3 regions of the Paenibacillus anseongensis genome follow, and region 2 is predicted to be linked to each of the others. Evidence: riboswitches for the same ligand, from Rfam matches in the RefSeq annotation. Region 2 holds a riboswitch; each other region holds the start of a gene.
The links. Region 2 has a riboswitch for ZMP and ZTP ahead of GON05_RS18670 (GNAT family N-acetyltransferase). Riboswitches for the same ligand answer to the same signal wherever they lie in the genome.
Positions count from the first base shown of each region.

Region 1 (5,861 bases), on a different contig from region 2:
CGCTTGCCGGTGAGGTACAGGCGATTGCTAAGCTTTAACGCCGATTCCACCTGCTATGTGCTGCTATTGTTCCACGTTTTTTCACAGTAGCTGGATTTATTGGCGTTAATTATGCCAAGTATAACCAATTCTCATCTCCTATCGATGATTTAACTGGAGCTTCTACCGTTATTTCGTTCCCTGCTACTGAGCAGGGAAGATTAACGGTAGTTTTTCCATCTACGATAGCTTGCGGGCGGCTTAGTGGATTGTCCGCTCGAAGCAATGGCCGCATTTTCGGTCAAAGTGAAGAGGCTGCCCATCTTACTGACTGTTTGCATCACATAGCGGAATCTGAGGGCGCTATTTCTGCCTTATCGGTCCATTTCAAAGTTGTGGGGAATTACTCCTTGGTGCCACACTGCACTATATTGCAGTTTGTACAACCAAATGGGGGTCTATCTGGCTTTTTACTCGTCTATGTTGTAGTTTATACAACCATTTCGCATGAAATGGGCACTTTTTTGTCATTTCGGGTTCAAATGATTGTATTTTGTGCAATGAAGATGAGATTGCAGCGAAAAAAAATCTGTATGTTGTAAAAAATACAACGGGGAGTTGGCTTTAATTGCATGACAGCCGATCGCGCGGATTTAACGAGAGCGATTGCTTCTTTTGCGGCGCTTGTCGGTGAGGTACAGGCGATTGCTAAGCTTTAACGCCGATTCCTCCTGCTATTTGCTGCGATTGTTCCACTTTTTCCTAAGTAGCTGGATTTATTGGCGTTAATTATGCCAAGTATAGCCAATTGTCATCTCCTACCGATGATTTAGCTGGAACTTCTACCGTTATTTCGTTCCCTGCTACTGAGCAGGGAAGATTAACGGTAGTTTTTCATCTACCGTAGTTTGGGGCGGCTTAGTGGATTGTCGTTGCACAGCATATATCTCATAGCGGAACCTGAGGGCGCTATTTCTGCCCTATCGGTCCATTTCAAAGTTGTGGGGAACTATAGGGCTTTATTTCAACGTTTTTGGCTGACTTTCAGCCTAATCCGTTGAAATAAGGGACCGTAGTTCCCCTTCGTGCGTAAAATGGCTCATTTCGCAGAAATAGCGCCCCTTAGTTCCCCTAGACCGAGTCTCAACCTCGGCCTCGAGCCCTGGTCCCGGGACCGGCCCCGATAGCTCCGCCTTACCCAACGGTTGGCAATGACGGCCGGCAGCCGCTCCAGTTCCTAAGTGCAGAGGCTGCCCACCATACTCGCTCTTTGCATCTCATAGCGGAACCTGAGGGCACTATTTCTGCCCTATCGGTCCATTTCAAAGTTGTGGGGAACTACAGGGCTTTATTTCAATGTTTTTGGCTGACATTCAGCCTAATCCGTTGAAATAAGGGCCCGTAGTTCCCCTCCCATGCGTAAAAGGGCTCATTTCGCAGAAATAGCGCCCTGTAGTTCCATAAGGCCGAGCCTCAACCTCGGCTTCAGGCCCTGGTCCCGGGGAGGCCCCGCCAGCCGCTCCAGTATAATTTGTCTTTGACAGGTGAGGCGGAGTTGGCTGATCTGGTGAGTAGTGTGATGGGACGGTGCGAAGAGTCTTAACATCAAGCTTGCCGGTGTTTAGTCGGTTAGGTTTCGATGTTTAGTCGGTTAGGTTTCGATGTTTAGTCGGTTAGGTTTTCGGTGTTTAATCCGTTAGGTTTTCACTTAAAATTTCCTTTACAAAAAAGGTTTTGACCTTAGGCGAATTCATGTAAAATATAACTTAGAAATAGAGAGTAATGAGAAGGAGAGATTCACGATGGCTGTGTTGGATATTAAGGTTGATGATTTAACGGGTCCTGAGGTAAGGGGATTAATTCTGGAGCATCTGAAAGGAATGTCAGAGCTTTCACCACCGGAAAGCATGCATGCCCTGAATATTGATGGGCTCAAAAAACCGGAAGTTACGTTCTGGAGTGCCTGGGACCAAGGGCAATTAGCAGGCTGCGGCGCAATGAAAGAACTTGAACCCGGACACGGTGAGATAAAATCCATGCGAACTTCTTCTGCACATCTTAGAAAAGGGGTTGCGAAACAGCTTCTTGAGCACATCATCGGGGAAGCCAAGCGACGTGGTTATCAGCGTTTAAGTCTGGAAACTGGCTCCTTTGAAGCCTTCGAGCCGGCAAGAAAACTGTATGAAAAATCCGGGTTCGAGTATTGCCAGCCGTTTGCGGATTACACAGAAGACCCGCTTAGTTCATTTATGACTTTGAAATTATAGAAAAAAAGGCTGCTGGACCAACAGGTCTGGACAGCCTTTTTTTTTCGCCGCTTCAAGGGGTTTTCGAATAAACCAAAAATCCGCTTCTTTTTTCCCAACCTGCAGCCGTCCAGAAAGAATGGCCCAAATCATTATTTTCGAGTACAAAAATGTGACATTTCTCAATGCCTATTTCTCTTAACTGCGCAAGACTCGCTTCTACAAGACGATGACCGATCCTTTGTTTGCGATATTCTGGATTCACAGCTAGATGATAGATAAATCCTCTTCTGCCATCGTGCCCAGCCAAAATAGTTCCAACCACCTGATTGTCCGCTTCGCATACGAAACAAAATCCTTGATTTCGCTGCAGATAGCTTGCGATATTAGGTTTTGAATCCGCCTCACTTAAGACAAGACCCTCAATTTGACTCCAGAGTATAAAGGCCTGATCATAATCCTCAATGGTCATTTCCCGAATAATGGACATCAATTAATTCTCCTTTGACACAAGGTTTAACTCCATTTGATTATCCTATTCTTGCAGGCAAATTGGAAGAGAGCATTGAAAACTATCGCTATAGTTGTTATTATATTTTCATACAAGTAACTGTGTGTGACTGGCGGAACATGGGGAACCATGAGGGAGCACATAGATAATCAGCCGTACGCCTGGGCAGAGGTAAGGGGAGATCCCCTTACCTTTTTGCGTTTCAAATTTACTCAAAAGGGATGATTGAAATGTCAGCAGAAACATTAATCTTGGATGGTAACCGGGTCGCAGACGCCATGAAGGCATCACTGAGCAACAGAATCAAAAACTTGTCCGATCAAGGCATCGTTCCTTGTCTAGCGACCGTGTTGGTCGGCGACGATCCTGCTTCAGCGACTTACGTACGGATGAAAGGAAACGCGTGCAAGCGACTGGGGATTCAATCTATTCGTGTTGTTCTTCCTGAACACACGACTACAGAGGAGTTAATTGCAGCAATTAACAAGCTTAATGATGACAACAGCGTGCATGGGATCTTGTTGCAGCACCCGGTCCCGAAGCATATTGATGAAAGGGCAGCTTTTGAGGCGATTCATATCGATAAAGATGTCGATGGCGTCACGACGTTGGGATTTGCTCAAAATGCTTTTGGATTTGCCGAGTTCCCATCCTGTACGCCGGCGGCGATTATGGCTATTTTAGACTATTATGAAATTCCGGTCGAAGGCAAACATGCTGTTGTCATTGGAAGAAGTCCAATTCTCGGCAAGCCTGTCTCTATGATGCTGCTAAATAAGAACGCAACCGTTACGACCTGCCACTCGAAAACAGCGAATTTGGCCGATATCGTTCGTCTGGGAGATATTGTTGTAGCTGCTGTGGGTAAACCTCGATTTGTTCAAGGCGATTGGCTAAAACCAGGCGCAATTGTCTTAGATGCAGGTTACAATCCTGGAAACATAGGCGATGTTGATTATGACGCTTGTTGGGAGGTGGCTTCGGCCATTACACCCGTTCCTGCCGGGGTTGGTCCAGTGACCATTGCAACCTTGCTCAAACATACGGTCGATGCGGCTGAAAACATAGCAAACAAGCGATAAGTGTAGAGCACCTGTGCCTGCAACGTTTTGTAAACATCATATTTTCACCGACAACTGGTCATACTAGGGGATCTAGAGTAAAGAGGTGAACATCATGTTATTTAACATTATTGCAGGCTTTCTCATCCCCTGGGTGTTTGGCATTTATCTGTACAGGAAGTCCCGAATTATTGTGTTTCTAATCTTTCCAATAACGGTCACGATATCTAGCTTAATCAATGATACAGGGTATCATTTGGATTTTTGGGATTTTACCCCATTGATTGAGAATGATGAGACACTTTCAGCACTGCCGCTTGATATTGGGCTTTATCCCATTATGGCCGGCTATATGATTTATTGGATTCGAAAAAATAATCAGCATGCGCTTTTGAAAATAGGCTGTTTTTGCTTGGCTACGACTGCGCTGGAATATTTGGCGTTTATTTTTGGGAAAGTAGAATACAGCAATCATTGGAATATAGGTTGGACCTTTGTATCCTATATACTTGCTTATAGCCTAGTCTATTTGTATTACAGGCTTTTGGTAAGGTACGGTTATTGGAAATGAAAAACGCTTAATTTGCTCTTCTGGCCAGTGGTCATAGGGAGTTGTTAGGCGTTTTTTTGCTGTTCTTCCTTGAGGAATAATTTGGATCAACCTGCTAAAAATATTTCTGAACGATTTGAAAAGGGGGCAACCAATGAAAATTAAAATGTTGTTCATTAGCCTGGTGTTTTCAGTTTTATGCGCAAATGTCGGATTTGCTGAACCAAGGCAATCTATACAAGCTGCGTTCGTACGCGGCGGCGATCTATGGGTCAAAAAAGACGATAAAGAGCTGCAAGTTACGCTACATCAAAAGGTAAGCGAGCCCAAATGGTCGGCAGACGGGAAGTTCATTGCCTACTCACTTGCTCTTGGCGAACAGCAGCATGAGATATGGGTGTACAGCTTGGAGGCGAAAAAACATAATCGCGTCTATCCAGGCGGCGACAATTTCCAGTGGTCTCCCAATAGGAATGATCTTGCTTTTAAAATAGATGGCGTTCTGAATACTGCAAAGATTGGCCGCGATAAAGTGGACCCCTTTAAGAATGTAACTCTGGGTGTGGATAACTACTCATGGGTACCTGATGGTAGTGGATTTCTGGTATCTTCACCTGCTCAGCTACGGCCATCCGGTTGGACGAATGTGGAATTGTATATGGTTCCGGCCGACGCCAAAATGGACCCCAATAAGAGTAAGCATTTTTATACGCTTCCTACGGAGTCGCCTGGCTTTTTCGCTGTTGGCACAAGCGTATTCAAATGGTCCAGTGATAAGAAATGGATCTCGTTTACTGCGCATCCAACGGCATCTTTGTCGGCGGACGGCAATGCGTTATGCGTGTTGTCTTCGGATGGCGAACAGTTCCAGCAATTGGATAACATGCTTCACTACCCGCAATGGTTTGCCTGGTCGCCTACGAAGGCAAGGCTCGCCTATATTGCAGGGGAAGGCCGAGTTGCGGTGCAGAATAAGCATTTGAAGCTCAAGGATCTGCCCGCTCTGAAACCGGCTTCTTATACGCCTCAAGGATATGCGGATCGTGATTTTACATGGGAAAACGATCGCATGATCATTGTTTCTAGGTCCAAGGAATCCAAAGAGGATGCTGTATGGCCGCTTCCCGCTTTATATCAGCTGAGCCTTTCAAATAAAGAGCAGAAGCAGCTCACACATCCTCCGGAAAAAAACGGAGACTTCGGTCCGTACATGCTAAGGAAGAGTAATAGACTAACCTGGATCCGTTCTGACGGAAACCATGCGGAAGTATGGAGCTCGAATCCGGATGGAAGCAAAGCAGAGATCTGGATTTCCCAATTGGATGTAGGCGTTCCTTATTATGGATGGAGTAACTGGAGCACTGTTTTAGCTTGGTATGACGCTCACCGATAGCATTAATTTACATGCTGCCCGTTCGCTTTTCTAGCGTTCGGGTTGTTGTATTTTTATGAGATTTGGAATAACATTAAACGATAAATAATATGGTTAATCTCGATGAAAAGGACTTCCAGAT
Region 1 covers NZ_WSEM01000037.1:22,144-28,004, reverse strand. The annotation lists gene GON05_RS38935 (hypothetical protein) at 110-274, opposite strand; gene GON05_RS34435 (GNAT family N-acetyltransferase) at 1,791-2,246, shown strand; gene GON05_RS34430 (GNAT family N-acetyltransferase) at 2,299-2,715, opposite strand; ZMP/ZTP riboswitch at 2,832-2,910, shown strand; gene GON05_RS34425 (bifunctional 5,10-methylenetetrahydrofolate dehydrogenase/5,10-methenyltetrahydrofolate cyclohydrolase) at 2,967-3,818, shown strand; gene GON05_RS34420 (CBO0543 family protein) at 3,913-4,368, shown strand; gene GON05_RS34415 (TolB family protein) at 4,502-5,740, shown strand; gene GON05_RS34410 (sensor domain-containing diguanylate cyclase) at 5,860-5,861, shown strand, end outside.
Region 1: it holds a riboswitch for ZMP and ZTP, as region 2 does, so the genes downstream of both, GON05_RS34425 (bifunctional 5,10-methylenetetrahydrofolate dehydrogenase/5,10-methenyltetrahydrofolate cyclohydrolase) here and GON05_RS18670 (GNAT family N-acetyltransferase) in region 2, are expected to answer to the same signal.

Region 2 (5,861 bases):
TGACGAAATGATCATGAATTACCCTGTAGATGCTGAGAGAGTTTACTTAACTGGATTTAGTATGGGCGGAAACGGAACATGGGATTTTGCTTCAAGAGCTCCTGAACTTTTTTCAGCTGTAGTGCCAATTTCAGGGTGGTTTGAGCCGGGACAGGCTAATTTACTAAAGGATATACCCATTTGGGCATTTCATTGTGTGGACGATGATGTTGTTCGAGTATCCGGGACAGAAGATATGGTTAGATCGATAACAAAGATAGGTGGAAACATCAAAGCTACATACTACTCCGAGCTGGGTCACAGCCATAAAGTCATGGAAGAAACGTATAACAATCAAGAATTATACACTTGGCTTTTGAAACATAAAAGAAATGAACCATTCGGAGGATAGGAGAATGAATGTTTTGGATGTTTATCACATTGTTACTAGGAATAAGATGACTCTTGGGCAAGTGATCTATTTTGATCATGACCAGAAAAACACATTGTACCGTTTCTTTTTTGAAAAAGAACAATTAAATGCCAAAGGCGAAGATTTTATTCAAATTCTCAATGATCATTACACAAATGATGGCTTGAAACTTGATAAAGAAAATGCGGAAGTAGCTGTTAAGTATGTAGGGCAAACAATTAGAGCTATTAGAGAAGCGCTAGTTAAAAATTGAACAAGCTAGAGAATACTGGAAGGGGAATGTGAGCAACGAACTTCCGGAGCTTTTGATTAATGGAAAAATTGAAGTTATTGAAATAATCGATGAGTTCACCGCTTAAGGATTTACAAACAAACAGATTAATTTCCCCTCAAATTGGTTAATAAATTGGGACCACAAAATGAAACCAAATGAAAGGTGGTTCCAAAATGAAGAAGAAAATCGTACTTGAACAAGCCGCTCAAGATTTCGTAGAAGCTACAGTTAATCCACCATTTCTTTTTGATTTAGGACCGAAGAAAGGAAGGGAAGCCGTTGACGAAGTTCAAGACGGCCCCATAGCAAAGCCGCCTGTTGACGTCGAGAATGTAACCATTCCGGGAGGGCCCAAAGGGGACATCTCTCTAACCATTTTTCGTCCACAAAACATTTCGGATTCTCTACCTGTGATTCTCTACACCCACGGCGCAGGCTGGGTCTTCGGAAATGTCCATACGCACGACCGATTAATTCGAGAATTAGCGGTAGGGTCTCAATCCGCGGTTGTTTTTACAAACTATAGCCTGTCGCCGGAAGCCAGATACCCTGTTGCGATTGAGGAAGTTTTTACCGCGCTCGAATGGGTTGCCGAGCATGGCAAAGAAAAGGGATTGCAATCAGACCATATTACAGTTGCAGGGGATAGTGTCGGTGGTAACATGAGTGCTGCCATTACTTTAATGGCCAAGGAGCGCGGCGGCCCTCGGATCCGCAAGCAGGTACTCTTTTATCCAGTCACTGATGCATCGTTTGAGACGGAATCTTATGAAGATTTTTCAACAGGATATTTCCTTCGCCAGGATGCTATGAAATGGTTCTGGGACCAGTATACAACTGATCCAGGAGAAAGAGCGGAAATTACCGCCTCACCATTAAGAGCTTCCATAGAACAACTGAAAGGACTTCCGGAAGCACTTGTGATTACGGCTGAAGCAGATGTACTAAGGGATGAAGGAGAAGCCTATGCGAATAAACTGAGAGAAGCCGGGGTTCGGGTAACAGCTGTACGTTTCCAAGGCACAATCCATGATTTCGTTATGCTCAACGACTTAGCGGACACAACTGCAGCTAGAGGGGCTATTCTGCTTGCAAATGCATGGATTCGTGAAAGGGAGAGGACCGCATGATAATCGGACGTTCTGGAAATCTGAATACCTATAAATGGATCAGGGGACTATAAAAGCTAAACGATGCAATGTTATGGGGTATTCGAATGATTTTCATTGCTATGGCTGTTATATCTGTCCTTTCGGCATGGCGTTGGGGAGACTGGAGAAATTGGCAAAAATATCATGCAACAATGTTATATTTCTTGCTTGGAGACGTATTTTATGTTCTGCTGACAAAAGATTACCCGCTATGGCAGCACCAACCCAAGCCGCCAATTGATAGTACCATAGGGACTGAAATATGTTGTTTGGTTGCATTTGCAGCTACAACGCTGATATTTCTTGGTTTATACCCCAAAGGAATTGCGAAGGCAGCATTATGGATAGGATTATGGGTCGTCATTTATTCCCTCATTGAGGTCATCTACATGTTTACAGGAGCGATCAAACATTTTCATGGCTGGACCATGCTGTATTCCGTCGTGTTCAATATCATCACGTTCCCAATGCTTCGTTTACATTTTAGTCGGCCAATACTTACGTATGCGATTTCCATACTATTCGCTATTGGATTATTAGTCATATTCAAAGTTCCAATTCAATGATTGGTTAGGCTGAAAATTATCTTCTTCATCATCTAGACGCCTTCATTTTTCCTTTGTATAATAAAGGGAAATTATGGTATGCGTAACTGGCGAAACGTAGAGGACTACGGGGGAGCGCATATGGCATATAGCCGATCGCCTGGGCAGAGCGTTTGATCCATTGGGTCAAGTGCTCTTTTTATTTCTGAGGAGATGATGTCGATGAAGAGGACAAGGCATGTCGGAGTTGTGCTGTACGATAAGGTGGATACGTTGGATTTTACTGGTCCACATGATGTATTTGGGGTGGCTGGGTACTTGGACAGCCATTTCCAGGTGTTTACAGTAGCCGAAAAGGAAACCCCGTTGACAACCGTTAGCGGCATCACGATCACGCCACAATTTAGTTTTGAAACTTGCCCTGCCATTGATATTCTCATCGTGCCTGGAGGGTGGGGAGCTCGCACAGAAATAAACAATGTACGAATGATCAATTGGTTGCGTGAGGCGGCGAACAACGCTGAAATTGTTCTTTCAATATGTACTGGAGCCTTGCTGCTGGCGAAAGCGGATTTATTGGAGGGGCTTCGCGTGACAACGAATCGGATGGCGTACGACCTTTTACAAGGCATGCTTTCTCCTGGTTCGACGGTTGTGAAGAATGTTCGCTATGTTGATAACGGAAGAATTGTCATGTCCGGCGGTGTAACAGCAGGATTTGATGCGGCGTTACATGTTGTAGCAAGGTTGTCCGGTGAAGCATTGGCGATGGAAACGGCAGCACGGTTGGAGTACCGCTGGCAGGGCAAGCTGGACATTCGCAGAGCAAAACTGGCAGATACAGAGTCGGTGCGAGAGCTTTTGGTACATGCCGCAAGGTGGATTGAGCGGACGCAGGGCTTTATACAGTGGCGCGAGGAGAGGTTTTCACAAGCGTATGTGTTCGATTTGATCCAGCAGGATGAGTTTTTTGTGGCGCACATGGATGGAGTGCCCGTCGGCTGCTTTTCCATTCAATGGAGGGACGAAGAGATCTGGGGAGAGCAGCATCATGAAAATGCTGGCTATGTACATCGATTGGCGGTCTCTCGGGACTATCCAGGCATGGGCATTGGTACGCGGCTGCTCAATTGGGCGGAAAGCTATATCAAAGAACAAGGGAAATCTTGGATACGCCTAGATTGTATGGCTGATAACGCAGCACTCAATAGGTATTATACCCGTGAAGGATTCGCGTTTTGTGGACGCTATAAGGCGCAAGGATGGGCCGCGCACTTGTATGAACGGCAAATCCTTTAGTAAAATAAATCTAGTAAAACATGTAACTTTCCTATTATCTTAGTGGCATTTAACGAAAGCGAGGAGAACGGTCATGTCTTTAATAGAATTCGGTATTGTCGGCAGAGGGTGGAGAGCCGATTTTTATTTGCGGATTGCCAAAGCGCTGCCCAAGCATTTCGCGGTCCGTGCAATGCTAGTCCGTGACGAGGAACGCGGGAAGGAGATTGAGAAGGAGTGGGGTGTGAAAACCTATCGGGATATGGAGTCTTTCGCTTCAAGCGGGTCACTTCAGTTCGCGGTCGTATGCGTTCCATGGGAGGCAGCGCCCGTCTGCACACTGGAACTGGCCGAGCGGGGAATTCCCGTATTGACAGAGACGCCTCCGGCTAAGGATATTCCGGCCATGATCGACTTGTACGAATCGCTGAAAAAGCTGAAAGGACGCGTACAAGTAGCTGAACAATACTTGTATCAGCCGATGCATGCTGCGCGTATTGCTTTTGTGAGATCCGGCAAACTTGGCGACATTTCTCAAGCGCAAGTCTCAGCTGCGCACGGTTATCATGGTATCAGTTTGATACGAAAGCTGCTTGGCATTGATTTCGAGAATGCCGTCATCCGGGGACAGAGATTTACGTCGAGTCTGGTGAAAGGCCCTGGGCGTAATGGACCTCCTGAAAGTGAAGTCATGGCTGATACTGTCCAGGATATCGTTACGCTTTCCTTCGGAAATAAGCTGGCACTGTTTGATTTTACAGGAGATCAGTATTTTTCTTGGGTTCGCAAAAATCGTATACTCGTTCGTGGAAACCGGGGAGAACTAACAGACGAAACGTTCCGGTATTTACAGGATTTCAAAACACCGATATACGGTGATCTTCGAAGAATGGATACTGGCCATAACGGGAACCTTGAAGGCTATTATCACCGAGGCATTATAGCTAATGATGAATGGGTATATGAAAATCCATTTGTTCCCAGTCGATTATCTGACGATGAGATTGCTATCGCTACGAGTTTAAGTAAGATGGCGGACTATCTACAAGGTGGGTCGGAGTGCTATGGGTTGGAAGAGGCCATGCAGGATCATTATTTGTCTATTATGATGCAGGCGGCCATCGAGTCGGGAGAAGAGTTAACGACAACAACTCAGCCTTGGGCGCAAGGCGCTGTAAATGTTTCCTCCTAAATGAACGGGTATTAGGAAGTAAGAACAGGCATATTTGAACGAGCTATCCGTATATCTTTGTTTTATACAAGTTGGCTGCTGCCAGCACAAGACAGGACGTCAGAGGAGCGAGACGCTATGACTGATTATACGGAACGGAACCGCGAACACTGGAATACCCGTACAGCTGTCAATGCCGCAAGATACGATATCGCCGGGTTTAAGGCAGGCAAGATTACCTTGACCCCAATCGAACGAGCGGAACTCGGCGATGTTTCCGGTAAGATGCTGCTACACCTTCAGTGTCACTTTGGTTTAGATACGCTCTCCTGGGCTCGTCTCGGAGCACAAGTTACTGGGGTAGATTTCTCCGAGGATGCGATTGCACTCGCCGAACGCTTGACCAAGGAAACTGGGTTAGATGCGCGTTTTCTCTGCTCGGACATTTACGAACTGCCTAAGGTGCTCGAGGATAAGTTCGATATCGTTTTTACATCGGGTGGTGTCTTGTTTTGGCTCTCAGATCTTGATCGGTGGGCGAAGATTATCGCGCATTTCCTCAAACCTGGCGGGATATTGTACTTACAGGAGGAGCATCCGTTTCTTAATGTCTTTGATGATGCTGCCGATGTGACCGAATTGCTCACACGCTATCCTTACTTTCACACGGAAGAGCCCCTTCGAATTGAGGGAATTGTTCCACATTCTGATCCAGCGGCCAATCAGCAGGGGGTTGAATATGTCTGGAGCTACAGTTTCAGCAATATAGTGAATGCCTTGATTGCTGCCGACCTGCGATTGGATTATCTCCATGAGTTTCCGTATGGGAACAACCAACGATTCCCTTTCATGGCACAAGGCGAGGACGGATGGTGGCGATGGAAAAACGCCGCTAACCATATTCCCCTCACATTCTCGCTGCAAGCCACGAAAGGATGAAGAATAACAACATCGGGAAAAAGCTTGAGAAATCAAGCTTTTTTTTGTTTTTATACAGAGCCTTGTTTCCCTGTAGCTCAGGTCGAATCAT
Region 2 covers NZ_WSEM01000016.1:515,023-520,883, reverse strand. The annotation lists gene GON05_RS18690 (carboxylesterase family protein) at 1-391, shown strand, start outside; partial or broken gene GON05_RS18685 (DUF2441 domain-containing protein) at 372-771, shown strand; gene GON05_RS18680 (alpha/beta hydrolase) at 860-1,816, shown strand; gene GON05_RS18675 (CBO0543 family protein) at 1,918-2,403, shown strand; ZMP/ZTP riboswitch at 2,476-2,555, shown strand; gene GON05_RS18670 (GNAT family N-acetyltransferase) at 2,605-3,681, shown strand; gene GON05_RS18665 (Gfo/Idh/MocA family protein) at 3,755-4,852, shown strand; gene GON05_RS18660 (class I SAM-dependent methyltransferase) at 4,910-5,770, shown strand.

Region 3 (5,861 bases), on a different contig from region 2:
TAGGTAGCAGGGGGGAAGAATTATCAGATGCCGCAGCGCTTTTGCGGGACGGGGATACCGTAGCTTTCCCTACAGAAACGGTATACGGGCTTGGTGCTGATGCTACGAATACCTCTGCGGTAGAGCGTATTTTCTCAGCAAAAGGACGGCCGTCGGATAATCCATTGATCGTCCACATAGCGGATGCGGGGCAGCTCTCAGCTCTCATTGAACCTGATAGTGTCACGCCTGATCATCGTAGGCTTATGGAAGCTTTCTGGCCTGGGCCTCTTACCATCGTGCTGCCTGTGAAAACAGGCGGCATTTCGCCGTTGGTGACTGCCGGTCTTAAGACGGTAGGCATTCGTATACCTGATCATCCTGTTGCTCTGGAGCTGCTCCGGAAAGCAGCACTTCCTATCGCAGCCCCAAGCGCCAACAGTTCTGGCCGACCGAGTCCAACGCTGGCGTCACATGTTGAAGAAGATCTGGACGGTCGAATCGGTGGTATTGTGGATGGCGGCGGCACGGGGGTCGGTGTTGAGTCGACGGTGATTCAGCTTGTTGATGGTGAGCTGTATATTTTGCGTCCAGGCGGCGTTACGGCAGAGCAGCTGCAGTCCGCCCTGCCGGCTATTCGAATTCATGAGCCTGAGCGGGAAGATGTGCAGGTTTCAGAAACGCCTCGTGCTCCGGGGATGAAGTACACACATTATGCGCCGAAGGGATACATGCATATTGTATACGGAGACAATGCTGAAGCAGTGGCCGCTTGGATTCAGCGTGACATTCAAGCCGCTAAAGAACGAGGGGAATCAACGGGAATTCTTACTTTTGAGGAAAGGGTTTTTCTGTTTGAAGCTGATTTGGTCATTGCCTGCGGCTCGTTAGCAGAACCAGAGAAGATTGCTCAGGAGCTTTACGCTGCATTAAGGCGATTTGATCAGCAAGGGATTGAATATATTGCTGCAGAAGGCTGCCCGGAAACGGGGATTGGTCAGGCCATTATGAACCGCCTGCGCAAGGCAGCCGGTCACCGGCTTGTACGTGTTTAGCTAGCATGATTCCCAGTTTGTCCGCATATCTTGGTTAAGAAAGCGGACAAGGGGGACAGCACTTATGCTCGTAACTGGTGTTGAATTTGGGCAGCTCATCACTATCTTCATCATGGCGATAGCTTTGGGTTTGGATGCTTTTTCCTTAGGGATCGGTATCGGCATGAAGGGGATTCGCTTATTGGATATTTTTAAAATAAGCATGGTGATCGGTATTTTTCATATCATAATGCCGTTAATGGGCATATTTATGGGACAATATGTCTCGCTTCTGCTTGGCAATGTGGCTACTGCCGCCGGCGGATGTTTGCTCATTCTTTTGGGCTCCCATATGGTGTATAGTTCGATCCGTGGAGAGGAAGCAACCTCTTTTGATCATAGATCTTTATGGGGGCTTACGATTTTTGCGCTTAGTGTAAGTATAGATTCGTTCTCAGTAGGTGTATCCTTAGGCATGTTTGCGACGGATATCCTGTTAACCGTGCTTGTATTTGGTTTGTTCGGAGCGCTACTCTCTGTAGCTGGTTTATTGGTTGGCAGACGGGTGAACGGCTGGGTTGGCGAATATGGCGAAGCGTTTGGCGGGCTAATTCTGCTCGCGTTTGGGATCAAGTTTTTGCTATGATACAATAGAGGCGGAGCAGGCTCTGCCTATGTTTACGAAGAAAGTTTTGTTACCACAAAACTCAGCCTACGCTTACGAAGAAAGTTTTGCTATGCAAAACTCTGAGGAGGGTCTCATGTTGCGAATTCTATTTGTCTGTACAGGAAATACGTGCCGCAGTCCATTAGCCGAAGGTTTGCTGCGTATCAGGGTGCACCAAGAAGGACTTGCGGCAGAAGTTCGTTCAGCTGGCGTATCCGCGATGACGGGCGCTTCGATCTCCCGAAATAGTGCGACACTGCTGCAGGAGGCAGGGTTCAAAGAGCCCATTCGTTCACTAGCGATTCAGGAGTCTGAGGTGAAGTGGGCTGATCTCATTTTGACAATGACGATGGGGCATAAACGTTCAGTTATTCAGCGGTATCCGGGCGCCATTGATAAGATTTTTACACTCAAAGAATATGTAGAGGACGATCAGCGTATCCTTCAAGCGATTGAGGAGAGAGAGAAGTTGGTCACGGAGCTTCAGCTTAAGCAGGCTCTTTCACAAACAGTAACCGTTGAAGAACGAAATCGGATTTATCTGTTGGAAGATGCCATTCCGGATTACGATATTTCTGACCCGTTCGGAGGCCCTATAGAGGTTTACCGGCAAACAGCGAATGAAATCAGCGGGAGTTTAGATAAATTGGTTAAAAAGCTGCGCGAGCGGAAAGAGGATTCGCAGTCTGGGAAATGATTTGCGAAAGACATCTTTACACCTCGTGCATAATGCGATAAGATGGATTTATCAAGCAAGACTCAATGTAACTGGCGACGAGTGGGAGTAACCACAATGGAGCATTGAGCTATACGGCCGGTCGCCTGGGCAAAAGAGCAACGCGCTATTTCAGCGTGTCCGCTCTTTTTTTCGTTTTCTGGTGGACTTTGGGATATAATAGAAGGGTCGAATTCGAACAAGCAAAGGAGCGTTCTATCCATGAAAATTGCGTTAGGTGCGGATCATGCAGGCTATCGTTTGAAAGATGTTATTATTCCTTTTATTGAATCCTTGGGCCATCAGGTCATAGATTATGGATGCAGCTGTGCAGATTCCGTTGATTATCCGGATTATGCGCTGAAGGTTTGTGAAGATGTGGTTTCCGGGGAAGCAGACAAAGGAATTCTGATCTGTGGAACAGGCATCGGGATGTCGATCGCTGCGAATAAGGTTCCAGGCATCCGTTGCGCGCTGGTTCATGATCTATTTTCTGCTAAAGCCACACGGGAGCACAATGATACGAATGTACTTGCTTTAGGCGAGCGTGTCATCGGACCGGGTGTTGCCGAGGAAATCGTGAAAATTTGGCTGGAAACAGAGTTTTCCCAAGGTGTCCGTCACCAGAACCGCATTAACAAGGTGCAAAGCATCGAAGATCGCTTCGCGATTCATCCATAAGGGTGGCCACCATGACAAATTCCATACTTCACACGATTGCAGAAGATTTGGAAGCAAATCTTCGCGAGTTGGTAAAGGTGGGCAATCTACGGCCAGGTCACATTCTGGTCATTGGTACAAGCACGAGTGAGATTCTCGGTCATCGGATTGGGACGTCGGGGACGTTGGATGCAGCGCGGCCGATTTTTGAAACGGCGCAGCGCATTAGCCGCGAGTTCGGTTTGCACTTGGCTTTTCAGTGCTGCGAACATTTGAACCGCGCGCTTGTCATCGAGGAAGATCTCTTCGCGATTTCCCCTCAGCTTGAGCCTGTGTCGGTGATTCCCGTGCCAAAAGCCGGCGGTTCTATGGCCTCCTACGCCTACCGCCACTTCACAAAGCCCATAGTTGTCGAGACGATCCAAGCGCATGCCGGGATCGATATTGGCAGTACGCTGATCGGGATGCATTTGCGGCGGGTTGCTGTGCCAGCACGGCCGCCCGTGCGGAATATGGGTCATGCCTATGTGACCATGGCTTTTACACGGCCTAAATTGATTGGCGGAACAAGAGCTGTCTACACACCTGAGGCTGCCGAGCAGCTCTATCAGCAAGCCGCGCCAGATGCGGATTGCTAGGTTAACTTATAGATATAAATTATCTTTTAGGAGGAATTCCATATGACAAACTTTCTAAGTAAACAAGATCCAAAAATCGTAGAAGCTATGAACCTAGAACTTGGTCGTCAACGCGACAAAATTGAGCTTATCGCTTCTGAAAACATCGTTAGCCAAGCTGTGCTTGAAGCGATGGGTACAGTACTGACTAACAAATACGCAGAAGGTTACCCAGGCAAAAGATACTACGGCGGCTGCGAATACGTAGATATCGTAGAAGATATCGCTCGCGACCGCGCGAAAGAGCTTTTCGGAGCTGAACATGCGAACGTTCAACCGCACTCTGGTGCACAAGCGAATATGGCTGTATACTTGGCAGCTCTTAACCCTGGCGACACTGTTCTGGGTATGAACCTGGCACACGGCGGTCACTTAACACATGGCAGCCCTGTTAATGCTTCCGGTATTCTTTACAACTTCGTGGCTTACGGTGTAAGTGAAAAAGATTTCCGCATCGACTACGACGATGTTCGTAAAGCGGCTTTCAAACATAAGCCTCGCATGTTAGTTGCTGGCGCAAGTGCTTACCCGCGCACGATTGATTTCGAAGCACTAGCATCCATCGCTAACGATGTAGGCGCATTGTTCTTCGTTGACATGGCGCATATTGCCGGTCTAGTTGCTGCTGGCTTGCACCCGAACCCAGTGCCGCATGCACATTTCGTTACAACTACAACGCACAAAACGCTTCGCGGTCCTCGCGGCGGTATGATTCTTACGCGCAAAGCTTGGGCAGCTGCGATTGATAAAGCTGTATTCCCTGGTTCCCAAGGCGGTCCTTTGATGCATACGATTGCTGCAAAAGCCGTTTCCTTCGGTGAAGCTCTGCAACCGGAATTCAAAACTTACGGTCAAAACGTCATCGACAACGCGCAAGCATTGGCGACTGCATTGACAGCTGAAGGCATTAACCTTGTTTCCGGCGGTACGGATAACCACTTGATGCTGGTTGATCTGCGCAACCTGAACATCACAGGTAAAGATGCTGAGCACGTACTTGACGAGATTGGTATCACAGCGAACAAAAACGCGATTCCTTTCGACCCAACAAGCCCGTTCATCACAAGCGGTATCCGTTTGGGCACACCGGCTGTAACATCCCGCGGCATGGGCGTAGAAGCGATGCAAACAATCGCGAAAGTGATTGCAATTACATTGAAAAGCCCGAAAGATGAGGCTGTTCTTGAGAAAGCTCGCGGCATGGTGAAAGATTTGACGGCGCAATATCCGTTGTACGCAGGTTTAACTTACTAATCAAAATAGAAAGGGCTGTACCAGAAGGTCGTCTAAGACCTCTTGGTACAGCCCTTTTTTTATACTGCCGCATGATGTACCTTCTGCTCTGCTTCCTTCAGGCTCGGCAGAATGGTCGCCATCAAGCCAATGCCCGCGACGCCGGTTAGCAGAATAAACAGCGCCATGGCCCCGGATGGCAGAAAACCGCCGATGATCATGTTTAGTCCGCTAAGCATAATGGCAACGCGGTTCGTCATGCTGCTGAGCGCCATATAGGAGCTGCGGGCGTGATCGGGAACAAGCTGTACAAGCAGCGCTTGTTTTATAGGCACATAGGTCAGCTCACCTATGGTGGCAACAAGCATTAGCAGCATGAGCATGATCGGTTGACTACCGAATACGAGATATGTATAGCCGGCTACGTTCAGAAACATGGCGAACAGCATCATCCTGGTGTCGGAGTTTCCCTTGAGCAGCCGCCCAACAAAGAGGGAGAGCAGCACGACGGCGAGTGTATTCTCTGTGCGTAGAACGCCAACGAGAGGCAGACCGTCGATGGTGGCGGACATACCGGGAAACCAAGGCGTGTGATGAATATCTTGAGCGAGCCGGATGCCGATATACCCGTTTAAATTCATTTCTACGGATACGATGAGCACACTCGAGATTAGATAAATGAGGAATCTGCGGTCGCTCAGCACCTCTTTATAACGGTGATACATCGAGATACGTTTAGAAGGGTGCGCTTCTTCCTCCCCGCTAGTCACCTCGGCCGGCATCGTTTCTGTCATGAAAAAGGCGGTCACCAGCAGCGCAACAAGTGACATTCCGCTAGCAACGAACAAAAGCTCAAAGAGATAGTCGCTAAAGAAGAAACCGCCGATCATCCCTGC
Region 3 covers NZ_WSEM01000007.1:158,369-164,229, reverse strand. The annotation lists gene GON05_RS07800 (L-threonylcarbamoyladenylate synthase) at 1-1,034, shown strand, start outside; gene GON05_RS07795 (manganese efflux pump MntP) at 1,099-1,659, shown strand; gene GON05_RS07790 (low molecular weight protein arginine phosphatase) at 1,775-2,377, shown strand; ZMP/ZTP riboswitch at 2,435-2,515, shown strand; gene rpiB (ribose 5-phosphate isomerase B) at 2,618-3,076, shown strand; gene GON05_RS07780 (TIGR01440 family protein) at 3,088-3,693, shown strand; gene GON05_RS07775 (serine hydroxymethyltransferase) at 3,736-4,986, shown strand; gene GON05_RS07770 (MFS transporter) at 5,046-5,861, opposite strand, start outside.
Region 3: it holds a riboswitch for ZMP and ZTP, as region 2 does, so the genes downstream of both, rpiB (ribose 5-phosphate isomerase B) here and GON05_RS18670 (GNAT family N-acetyltransferase) in region 2, are expected to answer to the same signal.